Regions from separate parts of the Kitasatospora sp. NPDC097605 genome, predicted to be linked through region 2. Evidence: riboswitches for the same ligand, from Rfam matches in the RefSeq annotation. Region 2 holds a riboswitch; each other region holds the start of a gene.
What was found. Region 2 has a riboswitch for cobalamin ahead of ABTX81_RS25855 (ribonucleoside-diphosphate reductase subunit alpha). Riboswitches for the same ligand answer to the same signal wherever they lie in the genome.
Positions count from the first base shown of each region.

Region 1 (5,358 bases), on a different contig from region 2:
CTGGACCATGTCGTTGCGTTCGGGCTCGCCGTGCACCAGGACGTCGAGTCCGGCCTTCTCCTGGTACGCGATCACCTCGCGCACCTCGGCCTCCATGCGCTCGCGGTAGGCGGCGGCGTCGATCCGGCCCGCGCCCAGGTCGGCGCGGGCGGTCCGCAGTTCGGTGGTCTGCGGGAAGGAGCCGATCGTGGTGGTGGGGAGCAGCGGCAGGCCGAGGCGGGCGCGCTGGGCGCGGGCGCGCTCGGGGTAGGGCTGGGTGCGGCGGGCGTCGTCGGCGGTGACGGCGGCGGTGCGGGCGCGCACGGCGGGGTCGCGGGTGATCGGGGAGGTGGCGCGGGAGGCCAGGTCGGCGCGGTTGGCGGCGAGTTCGCCCGCGATCGCGGCGGTGCCCTCGCGCAGGCCGCGGGCGAGCAGGGCGGCCTCCTCGGCCTTCTGACGGGCGAAGGCGAGCCAGCGGGCGATCTGCGGGTCGAGGTCGCGTTCGGCGGTGACGTCGATCGGCACGTGCAGCAGGGAGCAGGACGGCGCCACGTCCACCCGGCCGGCCAGGCCGAGCAGGGTGGCCAGGGTCGCCAGCGACCGCTCCAGGTTGTTGATCCAGATGTTGCGGCCGTCGACGACGCCGGCGACCAGGCGCTTGCCGGGCAGTCCGCCGGCGGCGGCGAGGTCGTCCAGGTTGGCGGCGGCCGGTCCGGTGAAGTCCAGCGCCAAGCCCTCCACGGGAGCCTTCGCCAGCACCGGAAGCGCCTCGCCGAGGCGGTCGAAGTAGCTCGCCACCAGCAGCTTCGGCCGGTCGGTGAGGGCGCCGAGGTCCCGGTAGGCGCGGGCGGCGGCGTTCAGTCCGGCCGGGGTGCGGTCCTGGACGAGGGCGGGCTCGTCGAGCTGCACCCACTCGGCGCCGGCCGCGCGCAGGTCGGCGAGGAGTTCGGCGTAGACCGGCAGCAGCCGGTCCAGCAGGGTGAGCGGCTGGAAGTCCTCCGCCGCCCCGGGCGCGGGCTTGGCCAGCAGCAGGTAGGTGACCGGGCCGACCAGCACCGGGCGGGCCGCGTGGCCGGCGGCGAGGGCCTCGGTCAGTTCACCGACGGCCTTGCCGGAGTTCGCGGTGAAGGCGGTGCCGGGGCCCAACTCCGGGACGAGGTAGTGGTAGTTGGTGTCGAACCACTTGGTCATCTCCAGCGGCGCGGCGTCCTGGGTGCCGCGCGCCATGGCGAAGTAGCCGTCCAGCGGGTCGGCGTCGACGGCGGCCCGGTGCCGGGCGGGGACCGCGCCGACGGCGACGGTGGTGTCGAGCACGTGGTCGTAGAGCGAGAAATCGCCGGTGGGGACCTCACGGACACCGGCCTCGGCGAGCCGGCGCCAGTTCTCCCGGCGCAGTCCGGCGGCCGTGGTGAGCAGCGCCTCGGCCGTGACCGTGCCCTTCCAGTAGCCCTCGACGGCCTTCTTGAGTTCCCGGTCCCGGCCCTGCCGGGGGTAGCCGTGGACGGTGGCCAGGGTGGCCGCGGCTGCGGACGTCGCTGTCAAGGGACTCTCCTTCGCGAGTCTTGCTCCTCAAGTGCCCGGTGACGGGACGAGGACGCGAAGGGAGGACGGACCGGACGGACGCCCGTACGGCTCCGCCAGGTCTGCACGCCGACCCGCCCACGAGGTCACCGGAAGCCGCGTGCGATCGGTCGCGCGCGGACAGCGGGCAGGTCTTCGGACTCGCGGGCACGCCCACCCTGTGAAGGGCGGACACCTACTGGCCGTCGCTTCCCAGACCCGACCGGGCCCAGTGCGTATGACGGCGGTCGTTCCCGCTCACCGCTGCGGGGCAGTCCCGGACTGGCCGATTGAAAGGCGTCACCGGGTTCCCTCTTACGACGCGCCTGCCTGGAGGACAGGGCGAACCAGCTGCACCGCCAGCCTAGACGCAGAACGGCGGCCCCGTCACGGATTTCCGCCGACAGCCCCTGTGCTACGTCAAGGGCGTTGACGTAGCCTTCCCGGGTGAGCGAACGCGTAGTGCCCGAACCCCAGCGACGCCGCCGGCGGCCCACCAAGCAGGGGGTGGTGCTCTCCCACGAACTGATCGTCGACACGGCGCTGCGGCTGGTCGGGCAGCACGGCGCGGAGGCGCTCACCGTGCGCAGGCTCGGCACCGCGCTCGGCGCCGACCCCAGCGCGGTCTACCGGTACTTCCACAGCGCGGACGATCTGCTGCTCGCCGTCGCCGAGGAGCTGATCGCCCGCGCCCAGCACGGCTGGCGGGCCACCGGCGACTGGCGGGCCGACCTGCGGGAGATCGGTCTGCGGATCCATGCGAGCTACCGGGCCCACCCGCAGGCCGCGCTGCTCGCCGCCCACCGCACCACCGGGCGCGCCCATGAGATCGCCGCCGTCGAGGCCATCCTCGGCGTGCTGCGCGACGCGGGCTTCCCCGACCCGGAGGCCGTGCGGATCTACCACGCGTTCGTCGACCAGAGCCTCGGCTTCGCCGTGCTGGACGCCGCCGCGCTCGCACTGCCGGCCGCCGCGCAGTCGGCGGACCTGCGGGTCTGGCACGCCGCGTACGGCCGGCTCGACGCCGCGGCCAATCCGCACATCGCCGCCACCGCGCACCTGCTCGCCGCCGACATGCGGCGCAGCGGCTACCCGTTCGCGCTGGAGCTGCTGCTGGACGCCGCCGAGGCCCGGCTGGCGGCGACGCGCTGAGCGCCGCCGCCGGCCGGCCGGCCCGGCTGCCGGCCTCGGATCAGTCGGCCCTGTGGACGAGTTCACCGCCGACGTAGGTCCGCAGCACCCGGGCGGCGGCGATCTCCTCGGGCGGGCCGGTGAGGATGTCGCGGTCGAGGACGACGAGGTCGGCGAGGTTGCCGGCGGCGAGGGTGCCGGCGTCGTCGTGGCCGTTCACGTGCGCGGAGCCGGCCGTGTAGGCGGCGATCGCGGAGGCCAGGTCGAGCCGCTGCTCGGGCAGGAACACCCGCTCGTCGACCGCGTCCGGCTCCCGGCGGTTGACCGCCACGTGCAGCCCGGCCAGCGGGTCCGGGCTGCTCACCGGCCAGTCGCTGCCCGCCGCGAGGGTGGCGCCCGCCCGCTGGAGCGCTCCGAACGGGTACTGCCGGGCGGCCCGCTCGGGGCCGAGGAACGGGATGGTCAGCTCGTCCATCTGCGGTTCGTGGGCCGCCCAGAGCGGCTGGATGTTGGCGATCGCGCCGAGCCTGGCGAAGCGCGGCAGGTCGTCCGGGTGGACCACCTGGAGGTGGGCGAGGTGGTGGCGGGTGTCGCGCCGGCCGTTGGCGGCGCGGGCGGCCTCGACGGCGTCCAGCGCCTCGCGCACCGCCCGGTCGCCCAGCGCGTGGAAGTGCACCTGGAAGCCCAGCGCGTCGAGTTCGGTGACGTGGCCCCGCAGGGCGATCGGGTCGACGAAGCTGAGGCCGGAGTTGGCGGTGGCGCAGCCGCAGCCGTCGAGGTAGGGGCTGGTCATGGCGGCGGTGAAGTTCTCCGCGATGCCGTCCTGCATGATCTTCACCGAGCCGGCCCGGAACCTGCCGTGCGCCAACGCGGCGCGCCGCTCGACGAGTTCGGGGATCTGCTCGGCGCCCCGGTCGCGCTGCCACCAGAGCGCGCCGGTCACCCGGGCGGTCAGCGCGCCGGAGCGGGCGGCGGCCAGGTAGGCGTCGGACGGGTCGGACATGCCGTTGAACTCGCCGAGCAGGGCGTCCTGCCAGCCGGTGATACCGAGGGAGTGGAGCAGTCGCTGCGCGCGCAGCAGCCCGTCGAGGCGGTCAGCGGCGGTGACCGGCGGCAGCAGCCGGGCGACCAGGGCGGTGGCGCCCTCCTGGAGCATGCCGCTCGGGGCGCCGTCGGGCTCGCGCTCGATCCGTCCGTCGACCGGGTCGGGGGTGTGGCGGTCGATCCCGGCGAGTTCCAGGGCCCGGGTGTTGGCCCAGGCGCCGTGGTGGTCACGGTTGGTCAGGTAGACCGGACGGTCCGGGACGGCGCTGTCGAGCAGCTGCCGGGTCGGCAGCCCGCCGTCGAAGCTCTCCATCGACCAGCCGCTGCCGGTGATCCACTCCTGTTCCGGGTTGGCCCGGGCGTAGGCGCGGATCCGCTCCAGGTAGTCGGCGACACCGACCGTGCCGGTGAGGTCGCAGCCGGCCAGCTCGGCGCCGCCGCCCACCGCGTGGATGTGCGCGTCCTGGAAGCCCGGCAGCAGCAGCTTCCCGGCAAGGTCCACGACGTCGGTACCCGGACCGATCAGGTCGCGGACCTCGTCGTGGCCGACGGCGGTGATCCGTCCGCCGGTCACGGCCAGGGCGCTCGCCCGGGTGCGGGCGGCGTCGCCGGTGTGCACGGGGCCGCGGGTGAAGACCAGATCGGCCTTGGTCATGGGTGGTGCTCCGTTCTCGGGTCGTGCGGGGTGGTGCGGGTGGTGCGGTGCCCGGGTCAGCGGGCGTCGCGGAGGAAGTACGGCGAGCGGCGCCGCCAGCGGGCCCAGGCCGCCGCCGGCAGTCCGCTGACGATCATCACGATCACCACGGACAGCTCGAACCAGCCGTTGTCTGCGGCGAGTTCGAAGTGGTCGGTGGAGTCGTAGAAGGTCCAGGCGAGGTAGCCGCCGACGGCGAGCAGCGCCGCTGCGCCCAGCAGCGGGCCGACGACCGCGCGCAGGCCCTCCAGCACGCTGGTGCGCAGCAGGTGGCGGAAGCGGACGGCGGCGGCGACGGCGGTGAGCGCGTAGTAGAGCGCGACGACGATGCCGATCGCGTTGACGGCGGCGGAGATGAGATCGTTGACGGTGGGGATGGCGATCGCGCACAGGGCCAGGGCGACGGCGATCCCGGTGATGAGGAGGGTTCCCGCGGCGGGCGTCGAGTGGCGGGGGTGCAGCCGGGTCCAGACCGGGCCGAGCACGCCGTCGCGCCCCATCGCGAACAGGCCGCGGGCGGTCGGGATCACCGAGGACTGCAGCGAGGCCACCGCGGAGAACATCAGCGCGATCAGCGGCAGGGCGGCCAGCGGCTGGTCGGCCAGCCTGGCCCCGAAGTAGGCGAGGCCGTGCGCCCCGTTGTCCGCCAACTCGTCCAGCGGGAGCACCCGTTGGAAGGCCGTGCCGGCCAGCAGGAACAACGCCAGCATCACCAGCAGGGCGAGCGTGCCGGCCCGGGAGGCGTCCCGCGGGTCGCGGACCTCCTCGCCCACGCTGAACACCGACTCGAAGCCCCAGTAGCAGAACACCGCGAGCACCATGCCCTGCGCCAGCGCCTCGAACGAGGGAATGTCGAAGGGGTTGTACCACTGGAGCGAGAACGGCTGGTCCCCGGCGAACAGCCCGTAGCCGCAGAAGCCGAGCAGCACCACGTACTCGAAGACCAGCAG
Region 1 is NZ_JBEOSF010000010.1:64,605-69,962, forward strand. Features, by position in the region: gene metE (5-methyltetrahydropteroyltriglutamate--homocysteine S-methyltransferase) at 1-1,521, opposite strand, end outside; cobalamin riboswitch at 1,670-1,906, opposite strand; gene ABTX81_RS14030 (TetR/AcrR family transcriptional regulator) at 1,987-2,691, shown strand; gene ABTX81_RS14035 (amidohydrolase) at 2,732-4,369, opposite strand; gene ABTX81_RS14040 (APC family permease) at 4,426-5,358, opposite strand, start outside.
Region 1: another riboswitch for cobalamin. It lies ahead of metE (5-methyltetrahydropteroyltriglutamate--homocysteine S-methyltransferase); the one in region 2 lies ahead of ABTX81_RS25855 (ribonucleoside-diphosphate reductase subunit alpha).

Region 2 (5,358 bases):
CGCCGGTCCAGAACCGGCGCTGCCGGTTCTTGGCCTTGTTGGAGCCGGTCGGCTGCCAGCCGCGCTGGCGGCCCCGGACCAGGTCCCAGACCGCGAAGAAGTGCGCCCAGCCGTACATCATCCGGCCCGCCCAGGCCTCCAGCCGGTACGGCGCCCGGTGCCAGAGCGGGAAGATCACGGTGGCGTACACCAGGCTGGGCAGGACCAGGACCAGGTGCTGGACCTGCAGCAGGTCCGGCCGCCAGAGCAGCAGCATGATCGGCAGCATCGGCAGCGCGAAGGTCAGCAGCGCGGTGTGGATGTAGTAGAGGAACCCGGAGACGTAGCAGAGCCGGGTGGTGAAGTCGAGCTTGGTGTGCCAGAACTTGCGGCTGGTCATCAGTGACATCGAGCCCATGCACCAGCGGTACTGCTGGTTCTGGAACGCCGCGGCGTTGTCCGGGCAGACGCCGGTGGACAGGGCCACGGGTATGTACTGCAGGTCCCAGCCCAGGGCCCGCAGGTCGAAGCCGGTGTGCACGTCCTCGGAGTGGGCGATCAGCGTGGTGCCGCCGTTCTCCACCAGCGCGGCCCGCCGGTAGACCGCGCAGCTGCCGACGCAGATCGCGCCGTCGTTGCGCTGCCGGGCGACCTGCACCGAGCGGTAGAAGAGCTCCTGGATGGCGCCGGCGCCGCGCTCGACCCAGTTCTGCGAGTCCAGCACCCGGAAGAACTGCGGGGACTGCACGATGCCCAGCTTCGGGTCCCGGCGCAGGTACGGCAGCACCTCGTGCAGCAGGTCGTGCCGGGGCGCGAAGTCGGCGTCAAGGATCAGGATGAACTCGCCGTCCGAGCGGCCGAAGCCGTAGTGCAGGTTGCCGGCCTTCTTGAACCAGCCGCGGTTCTCCCGCACGCCGTAGCGGAAGCCGAAGTCCGCGGCCATCGCCTCGACCTCGGGGCTCGCCGCGTCGTCCAGCACGTACGGCATGACCAGGCCCGGGTAGTGCTCGGCCATCTTCCGCACATACGTCCAGGTGTTGTGCAGCACCTCGATCGGCTCGCCGCAGACCGGCAGGAACACGTCCACCGTCGGGTACTCGGCGGGGTTCCACTGCCGGACCAGCCGGCGGTGCTCCTTGACGTCGAAGTTGGGCGTGAAGCTGTTCACGCGCAGCGACACCACGTAGTAGACGACCGTGAAGAAGAGGAACGGCACGCAGAGCCAGAACCACGACCCGAGGGAGTACAGCTCCGCCTGACTGACCACCAGGCAACCGAAGCTCACCATCGAACAGAGCGTCAGCACCCACTGGTGGCGGATGGTGTAGCTGTACTTCTCCTGCGAAGTGGGCGGTGCCGGCAGCAGCATCGCCGGAACGGGCTCGCCCGTTCCGCGTCTGCGGCCCGCCGCTCTGCGCCGTCTGCTGGTCGCATTGACGGCAGCGCTCACCGCGCGGTACCTCCTGCTCGCTGATTCCCCGTCCGGGCGGCCGCGGGGGGCGCGTCAACGCATCCCACCCCCGAGGGCGGTCATCCTATCCGACCGCCCCTGGCCGCCCTTCGCGGGCCGTTCCCTCCCGCCCGGCGGTCAGCCGGTGCGGGTTCCGCGACCCAGCAGGACGTCCTTGGTGCGCCCCGCGAGCGGGCCGGCGGCGGCCGCCGCGAGCTGGTCGCTCTGGTCCGCGCCCTGCTTCAGCGAGCCGGCCACCGTGAAGTAGCCGAAGCGGCCGATCGAGGCGTGCGTCTCGGCGCAGCCCGACTTGTCGGTCACGCAGAACATCGCGACACCGGTGCCGGACAGACCCTGGATCAGGCCCGCGTGACGGCCGATCGCCCGGTCCGCGCCCGCCTTGTTGTCGAAGACCGCGACGCCGACCGTGACGGCGCTCTCGCCGTTGACGTACGTCGCGCGGACCAGCGAACGGCAGGTGTCGTCGCCGAGCGCGAGGCCGAGCCCGCCGGTGGTCGCCTTGGAGCAGGGAGCGGTCGAACCGGTCACCTGACGGGTCCACACCTTGCCGTCGACGGTCCGGGTCTGATCCGGGAACAGCGTCGCCGCGTCGACCGGCAGCTTGTCGGTGGCGGCGTCGGAGATGACCGCCAGCGCCTGCTCGGTGGGCGTGGCCGTGACGGACGGGCTGCCGGCCGTGGACGTGCCCGCGTTCGGCTTCGGGTCGTCGCCCTTGTCCCGGCCGTTGATCCACACCCCGGCCCCGACGACGCCACCGACCAGGACGGCGGCCGCGACCACCGCGCCGATCCACAGCCGCTTGCGGCGGCGCGAATCGGTGGCGTGGCGGTCCGCCATCGCGTTCCAGTCCGGCTCGTTCGGGGACGGCTGCGGCGTCAGCGGCGGCGGCTGGGCGCCCTGCTGGGGCCATTGGGCGAACGGGGCCGGCGGCTGCGGCGGCCCGGGCTGCGGCGGCACCGGCTGCGGCGGCCCGGGCTGGGGTCCGCCCTGCGGCCCCGGCTGCGGGTACGGCACCGCGCCGGACGGCAGGTGCGGCGCCACCGGCGGCTGGGCCTGCGGCGGCACCCCCGCCCCCGGCTGGACGTACGGCGTCGCAGGCGGCCCGAAACCGCCGGGCGGCGGCACCGGCGGCTGCCCCGGCTGCGGCGCCTGACCCGGCGTGCCAGGCTGCTGACCCTGCTCCGGCGGCACGGCCCGACTGGCCCACTCCCCCGGAGCGCCCGTTCCCTCGCTCATGTGCCGAGATCGTAGGGCATGCACCGTACGAGGGACCGTTCCGGTGACCAATCCGTTTCAGAACAGGGGCCCGCCACGGCCACCCGCGGCCCCGCCCCGGTACCACCGGTCATCGGAGCAACACGCCACGCTGCACAACATGTGGTGTCGCATCGAGCAAGCACCACTAGATGTATGCTCACTCCTGCTGTCGACGCAGGGGAACCCGGTGCGAGTCCGGGACTGCCCCGCAGCGGTGTGCGGCCGCCTCCCCAGGTGCGCCACGAGTCCGAGTACCTGCCGACGGCGTGCCGACGCCTCCCCGCAGAGGCCATGGCACCAGCACCACCTTCCGGGCCTCGCGGGCGGGCCGGGGACGACACGCGCGCGACGCCTCAGGGCCCGCGCGGCGATCTCCCCTGCCCCGAACGGTCCGGTACCCCGAGCCACGCCGCCGACCGCCGCCAGGAGAGAGCGCCTTGACCACCGCTGCCTCAGCCACCCTGCCCGCCCAGGGTTCCAGCTCCGCCCCCGCCGACCCGACGGTCTCCGACCCCGGCGGTGCGCTCCTGCGCCTCCTCACCGACCGCAGCGCCGACCTCCCCCAGGTCGACCCCGGCCATGTCGCCGCCGCCGCGCTCCGCGGCCGCCACGCCGGCTCGGACTTCGCCGAGCTGCGCGGGCTGGCCGTCGACGCCGCCGCGTCGATGATCGCCGAGGACCCGCAGTACTCCAAGCTCGCGGCCCGGCTGCTCGCGCTGGAGATCGTGGACGAGGCGGCGAGCCAGGGCGTGGTCTCGTTCTCCACCTCGATCGCGGTCGGCCACGCCGAGGGCCTGATCGGCGACACCACCGCCGCCTTCGTCGCCAAGCACACCGCCGCCCTGGACGCCCTGGTCGACCCCCGGGGCGACGACCGCTTCGAGTACTTCGGCCTGCGCACCGTGCAGTCCCGGTACCTGCTGCGCCACCCGATCACCCGCAAGGTCGTCGAGACCCCGCAGTACTTCCTGCTCCGCGTCGCCTGTGGCCTGGCGGTCGGCGACACCGAGCAGTCGGTCGCCGAGGTCGCCGAGCTGTACCGCCTGATGAGCCGGCTGGAGTACCTGACCTCCTCGCCGACCCTCTTCAACTCCGGCACCCGCCACCCCCAGATGTCCAGCTGCTACCTGCTGGACTCCCCGCTGGACAACCTGGACTCGATCTACTCGCGCTACGCGCAGATCGCCCGGCTGTCCAAGCACGCCGGCGGCATCGGCCTGTCCTACTCCCGGATCCGCTCGCGCGGCTCGCTGATCCGCGGCACCAACGGCAAGTCCAACGGCATCGTGCCGTTCCTGCGCACCCTCGACTCCTCGGTCGCCGCCGTCAACCAGGGCGGCCGCCGCAAGGGCGCGGCCTGCGTCTACCTGGAGACCTGGCACGCGGACATCGAGGAGTTCCTCGAACTGCGCGACAACACCGGCGAGGAGGCGCGCCGCACCCACAACCTCAACCTGGCGCACTGGATCCCGGACGAGTTCATGCGCCGGGTCAACGCCAACGCCGACTGGTCGCTGTTCTCCCCCGCCGACGTCCCCGAGCTGGTCGACCTCTGGGGCGAGGAGTTCGACGAGGCCTACCGCAAGGCCGAGCTGGCCGGCAAGGCCGTGCGCACCATCCCCGCGCAGACCCTCTACGCCCGGATGATGCGGACCCTGGCGCAGACCGGCAACGGCTGGATGACCTTCAAGGACGCCTCCAACCGCGCCGCCAACCAGACCGCGCTGCCGGGCCGCACGGTGCACTCCTCCAACCTCTGCACCGAGATCCTGGAGGTCACCGACGACTCCGAGACCGCGGTCTGCAACCTCGGCTCGGTCAACCTCGGCGCCCACGTCGCCGCCGGCGCGTCGGCCGGCGACCTGCTGAACGCGATGGACTGGGAGCGCCTGGACGCCACCGTCCGCACCGCCGTCACCTTCCTCGACCGCGTGGTGGACATCAACTTCTACCCGACCCCCGAGGCCGGCGCGTCCAACTCCCGCTGGCGCCCGGTCGGCCTCGGCGTGATGGGCCTGCAGGACGTCTTCTTCCAGCTGCGGATCGACTTCGACTCCGCGGAGGCCAAGGCCCTCTCCACGCTCATCGCCGAGCGCATCATGCTCACCGCCTACGAGCGCTCCGCCGACCTGGCCGAGCAGCTGGGCCGCCACGAGGCCTACGGCGAGACCCGCGCCGCCCGCGGCGAGCTGCACATCGACCACTTCGGCTCGGCCACCCCCGAGTGGGCCGACCGCTGGACCGCGCTGCGCGAGCGGATCGCCGTCACCGGCCTGCGCAACTCGCTGCTGCTCGCCATCGCGCCGACCGCGACCATCGCGTCCATCGCGGGTGTGTACGAGTGCATCGAGCCGCAGGTGTCCAACCTGTTCAAGCGCGAGACCCTGAGCGGCGAGTTCCTCCAGGTCAACCCGTACCTGGTGCGCGACCTCAAGGAGCTCGGCGTCTGGGACCAGCAGACCCGCGACGCCCTGCGCGACGCCAACGGCTCGGTGCAGGAGCTCGGCTGGCTGCCCGCCGAGATCCGCTCGCTGTACCGCACGGCGTGGGAGCTGCCGCAGCGCGCGCTGATCGACCTGGCCGCGGCCCGCATGCCGTACATCGACCAGAGCCAGTCGCTGAACCTGTTCATGGCGGCGCCGACCATCGGC
Region 2 is NZ_JBEOSF010000025.1:62,830-68,187, forward strand. Features, by position in the region: gene ABTX81_RS25845 (glycosyltransferase family 2 protein) at 1-1,348, opposite strand, end outside; gene ABTX81_RS25850 (hypothetical protein) at 1,568-2,686, opposite strand; cobalamin riboswitch at 2,857-2,984, shown strand; gene ABTX81_RS25855 (ribonucleoside-diphosphate reductase subunit alpha) at 3,169-5,358, shown strand, end outside.

Region 3 (5,358 bases), on a different contig from region 2:
AAGTCGTCCAGCGCGCCCCGGTAGCCGCCGGGGTGGTCGGTCGTCTCGACGGTGACCGGGTAGACCAGCTTCTCCTCGATCTGACCGCCGGTCAGGTAGCGCTCGGCGATGGACCGGGCGATCGAGCGGCCGTGCCGGGCGCTGTGATAGGCCACCACGTCGGCCTTGCCGATGAGTTCGGCGGCGCGGACGGTCACCAGCGAGGGGTCGCCGGGACCGAGGCCCACCCCGTAGAGCCGGCCCGTGGTGGTGTTCTGACGCTCCGTCACTCTTCCTCGCTCGCAATCGCGTTGATCGCGGCGGCGGCGATCGCGCTGCCGCCGCGGCGGCCGCGGACCACCAGGTGCTCCAGGCCGGCCGGGTGCCCGGCCAGCGCCTCCTTGGACTCGGCCGCGCCGATGAAGCCGACCGGCACGCCGATCACCGCGGCCGGGCGCGGGGCGCCGGCCTCGATCAGCTCCAGCAGCCGGAAGAGCGAGGTCGGCGCGTTGCCGACGGCGACCACGGCGCCCTCCAGGCGGGGCAGCCACAGCTCCATCGCGGCGGCGCTGCGGGTGTTGCCCATCGCCCGGGCCAGCTCCGGCACCGCCGGGTCGGTGAGCGTGCAGATCACCTCGTTGTCCGCGGGCAGCCGCTTGCGGGTGACGCCGCTGGCGACCATGTTGACGTCGCACAGGATCGGCGCGCCGGCGCGCAGGGCGGCGCGCGCGGAGGCGACCACGCCGGGCGAGTACACCAGGTCCTCGACCAGGTCGACCATGCCGCAGGCGTGGATCATCCGCACCGCGACCTGGGAGACGTCCGCCGGCAGCGCGGCGAGGTCGGCCTCGGCCCGGATGGTGGCAAAGGACTGGCGGTAGATGGACGCGCCGTCCTTCTCGTACTCGATCACGTGGTGGTCCTCCGGGCCGCGGCGACCGCCGCGGCCATCTCCTCGTTCGTCACTTCCACGGCGGTCTCCCGCCCCGGCGGCCCGCCTTCGACCGCCACCCGGTACCCCTGCCCGGTCGCCAGCACGTCCACCCGCCGTCCGGCGGGGTGGCCGCAGCGGCGCTCGCAGCCCGACCAGTGCACCGGCAGGCCGCCGGGGCCCGCCGGGACGCCGTCCAGCGCCCGGGCCGCGTCGGCCCGGACGTCGGCCGGCGACTTCGCGCAGCCCGGCAGCCCGGTACAGGCGCTCGCGCCGTCCCAAGCCGTCCCGGCGGCGGTCCGGAAGCCGGCCGCCGCCAGCCCCGCCAGCCGTCCGGCCGGCGCGTCGGGCAGCACCACGGCGCGCCACGGGGTGAGCCGCAGCTCGCCCTCGGCGGCGTCGGCCAGGGTCCGCCACTGCCCGGCCGTGGCCACACCGAAGCGCGGGCCGACGTGCAGTCCGCCACCGGGCAGCGCGCCCAGCGGCGGGCGGGTCCCGGACAGCACCGGCATCGGGAGCTGACCGGGCGGCAGCAGGTCGGGCACCTCGCGCAGGTGCCAGGCCCGCACCCCGGCGGCGCGCTGCGCCTCCAGGAACTCCCGGGCGGCCTCCAGGGCCGCGCAGGGCGCCTGGTCGGCGGGCACCGGCCGCACGGTGGCGGCCCGGCCGAGGCGCAGCAGGGCGGTGCCCTCCGGGCCTGCGATCAATGTCACATCGGCGTCCAGCGCGGCGACGTCGCCGTCGCCGTCGTCCAGCGCGAACAGGAACTTGCCGGACAGGCCGGTCGCCCAAGGGGCGGCGCACAGGGACCGGTCGAGCGAGCGCGCCCAGCCCCGCACCACGCCGCGGCCGGTGGCGGGGACGGGCGAGGCGACGATGTTGCGGACCCGCTCGTGGGTGTCGGAGGGCAGCAGGCCGGCGGCGCGCAGCCGCCCGCCGAGTTCGCCGCCGCCGTCCGGCGCCAGGCCGCGCAGCTGGACGTTGCCGCGCGAGGTGATCTCCAGTCGGCCGTCGCCGAGTTCGCCCGCCGCGTCGGCCAGCGCGAGGGCCTGAGCGGCCGTCAGCAGTCCGCCGGGCAGCCGGACCCGGGCCAGGGCGCCGTCGTCGGCGGTGTGCAGACGAAGGGCCCCGGGGCAGGCGTCCGGACGCGCCCGGTCGGGCACGGCGGCGCCCGGCGCGGCGGCGTCGGGTTCGGGAGGCATGGCGGCGAGCATACAGATGATCCGATGGGTTGCCGCCGTACCGTCGCTCACATCCCCGGCCCCGCCCGGCGCCCCCGTCACCTGCACTCCCCCGGCCCGGCCGTACCCCGTACGATGCTGGCGGACGGTCCCCGCGGACCGTCCGACGCCAGCGACGGCGCAGGGGAGGAAACCGGTGCGAACCCGGTGCGGTCCCGCCACTGTGACCGCGGTTCACCGGGCCTTCCGGTGGAACGCGGGAGCCAGGAACTCCTGCCGTCCTCCACCGGCCCGGGGCGCGGACCCCGAGGAAGGCTTGAAAGCCATGCGCCGTCGCATGCCCGCTCTCGCGGTCTCGTCCACCGACAAGGCCGGGAGGGCCTTCGCATGATTCTGCTGCTGTCGACGTCCGACACCGACCTGCTGAGCGCCCGCGCCTCCGAGGGGCCGGTCCGCTACCGGCTGGGCAACCCCGCCCGGTTGACGCCCGAGGAGCTGCCCGCCCTGCTGGAGGGCACCGAGCTGGTCGTGGTCCGCCTGCTCGGCGGCCGCCGCGCCTGGCAGGAGGGCCTGGACGCGCTGCTCGCCGGCCCCCGCCCGGTGGTCGTGCTGACCGGTGAGCAGGCCCCCGACGCCCAGCTGATGGAGCTGTCCACCGTCCCGGCCGGCATCGCCGCCGAGGCGCACGCCTACCTGGCGCACGGCGGCGCGGCCAACCTCGCCGAGCTCGGCGCCTTCCTCTCCGACACCGTGCTGCTCACCGGCCACGGCTTCGCCCCGCCCGCCTCCGCCCCGGCCTGGGGCCCGCTGGAGCGCGCGGCCCGGACGGAGGAGGGCCCGACCGTCGCGGTGCTCTACTACCGCGCCCAGCACATGAGCGGCAACACCGCGTTCGTGGAGACCCTCTGCCGGGCGATCGAGGACCAGGGCGCCCGGGCCCGGGCGTACTACTGCGCCTCGCTGCGCGGCGCCGAGCCGGAGCTGCTGGCCGCCCTCGGCGAGGCCGACGCGATCGTCACCACGGTGCTCGCCGCCGGCGGCACCCGCCCGGCCGACGCGCAGGCCGGCGGCGACGAGGAGGCCTGGGACGCCGGCGCGCTCGCCGCGCTGGACCGCCCGATCCTCCAGGCGCTCTGCCTGACCTGGTCGCGCGCCCAGTGGGAGGCCAGCGACGACGGCCTGTCCCCGCTGGACACCGCCACCCAGGTCGCGGTGCCCGAGTTCGACGGCCGGCTGATCACCGTCCCGTTCTCCTTCAAGGAGCTGGACGAGGACGGCCTGACCGTCTACGCCGCCGACGGGGAGCGCGCCGCCCGGGTGGCCGGCGTCGCCGTCGCGCACGCCCGGCTGCGGCACGTCCCGGCCGCCGAGCGCCGGCTCGCCCTGGTGCTGTCCGCGTACCCGACCAAGCACGCCCGGGTCGGCAACGCCGTCGGCCTGGACACCCCGGCCAGCGCGATCCGGCTGCTGACCGCGCTGCGCGCGGAGGGCATGGACCTGGGCGAGGGCCTGCCCGGTCTGGACACCGACACCGATGACGGCCACGAGGGCGACGCCCTGATCCACGCCCTGATCGCCGCCGGCGGCTACGACCAGGACTGGCTGACCGAGGACCAGCTGGCCCGCAACCCCGTGCGCATCCCGGCCGCCGACTACCGCCGCTGGTACGCCACCCTGCCCGAGGGCCTGCGCGCCCGGGTCGAGGAGCACTGGGGCCCGGCCCCCGGCGAGCTGTACGTCGACCGCTCGCAGAACCCCGACGGCGACATCGTGCTCGCCGCGATCCGCTCCGGGAACCTGCTGGTGCTCATCCAGCCGCCGCGCGGCTTCGGCGAGAACCCGGTCGCGATCTACCACGACCCGGACCTCCCGCCGTCCCACCACTACCTGGCCGCCTACCGCTGGATCGCCGCCGCCGAGGCCGACGGCGGCTTCGGCGCGCACGCCGTGGTCCACCTCGGCAAGCACGGCAACCTGGAGTGGCTGCCCGGCAAGACCGCCGCGCTGTCCGCCGAGTGCGGCCCGGACGCCGTGCTCGGCGACCTGCCGCTGGTCTACCCGTTCCTGGTCAACGACCCGGGCGAGGGTACCCAGGCCAAGCGCCGCGCCCACGCCACCCTGGTCGACCACCTGGTGCCGCCGATGGCCCGCGCCGACTCCTACGGCGACATCGCCCGCCTGGAGCAGCTGCTCGACGAGCACTCCAACATCGCCGCGATGGACCCGGCCAAGCTGCCCGCGATCCGCGCCCAGATCTGGACGCTGATCCAGGCCGCCAAGCTCGACCACGACCTCGGTCTGGAGGAGCGCCCCGAGGACGACGGCTTCGACGACTTCCTGCTGCACGTCGACGGCTGGCTCTGCGAGGTCAAGGACGCCCAGATCCGCGACGGCCTGCACGTCCTGGGCCAGGCGCCCGCCGGCACCGACCGGGTCAACATCGTGCTCGCCATCCTGCGCGCCCGGCAGATCTGGGGCGGCGTCAGCGCGCTGCCCGGCCTGCGCGAGGCGCTCGGCCTGGACGAGGCCGCGCTCACCCTCGGCGCCACCGACGCGGCCGAGGCCAAGGCCCGCGAGCTGGTCGAGGCGATGGAGGCGGCCGACTGGGCGCCGGAGGCCGTCGAGAAGGTCGCCGCCGGCCTGCCGGAGGCGGTGCGCGAGGTGCTGGACTTCGCCGCCGTCCAGGTGGTGCCGCGACTGGCCGCCACCACCGACGAGCTGGACGCCGTGCTGCACGCGCTGCGCGGCGGCTTCGTCCCGGCCGGCCCGTCCGGCTCGCCGCTGCGCGGGCTGGTCAACGTGCTGCCGACCGGCCGCAACTTCTACTCCGTCGACCCCAAGGCGGTGCCCAGCAAGCTCGCCTGGGAGACCGGGCAGGCGCTCGCCGCCTCGCTGGTCGAGCGCTACCGGGCCGACAACGACGGTGCCTACCCGCCGTCGGTGGGCCTGTCGCTCTGGGGCACCAGCGCGATGCGCACCGCCGGCGACGACATCGCCGAGGCGTTCGCGCTGCTCGGCGTCCGCCCGGTCTGGGACGACGCCTCGCGCCGGGTCACCGGCCTGGAGGCGATCCCGCTCGACGAGCTGGACCGCCCGCGCATCGACGTCACGCTGCGCATCTCCGGCTTCTTCCGGGACGCCTTTCCGCACGTCGTCGCCCTGCTGGACGACGCGGTGCGCCTGGCCGCCGCCCAGGAGGAGCCGGAGGAGCGGAACCACGTGCGCGCCCACGTCCAGGCGGACCTCGCCGAGCACGGCGACGAGCGC
Region 3 is NZ_JBEOSF010000006.1:113,336-118,693, forward strand. Features, by position in the region: gene ABTX81_RS09370 (precorrin-2 C(20)-methyltransferase) at 1-269, opposite strand, end outside; gene ABTX81_RS09375 (precorrin-8X methylmutase) at 266-892, opposite strand; gene ABTX81_RS09380 (ferredoxin-like domain-containing protein) at 889-2,112, opposite strand; cobalamin riboswitch at 2,221-2,386, shown strand; gene cobN (cobaltochelatase subunit CobN) at 2,479-5,358, shown strand, end outside.
Region 3: another riboswitch for cobalamin. It lies ahead of cobN (cobaltochelatase subunit CobN); the one in region 2 lies ahead of ABTX81_RS25855 (ribonucleoside-diphosphate reductase subunit alpha).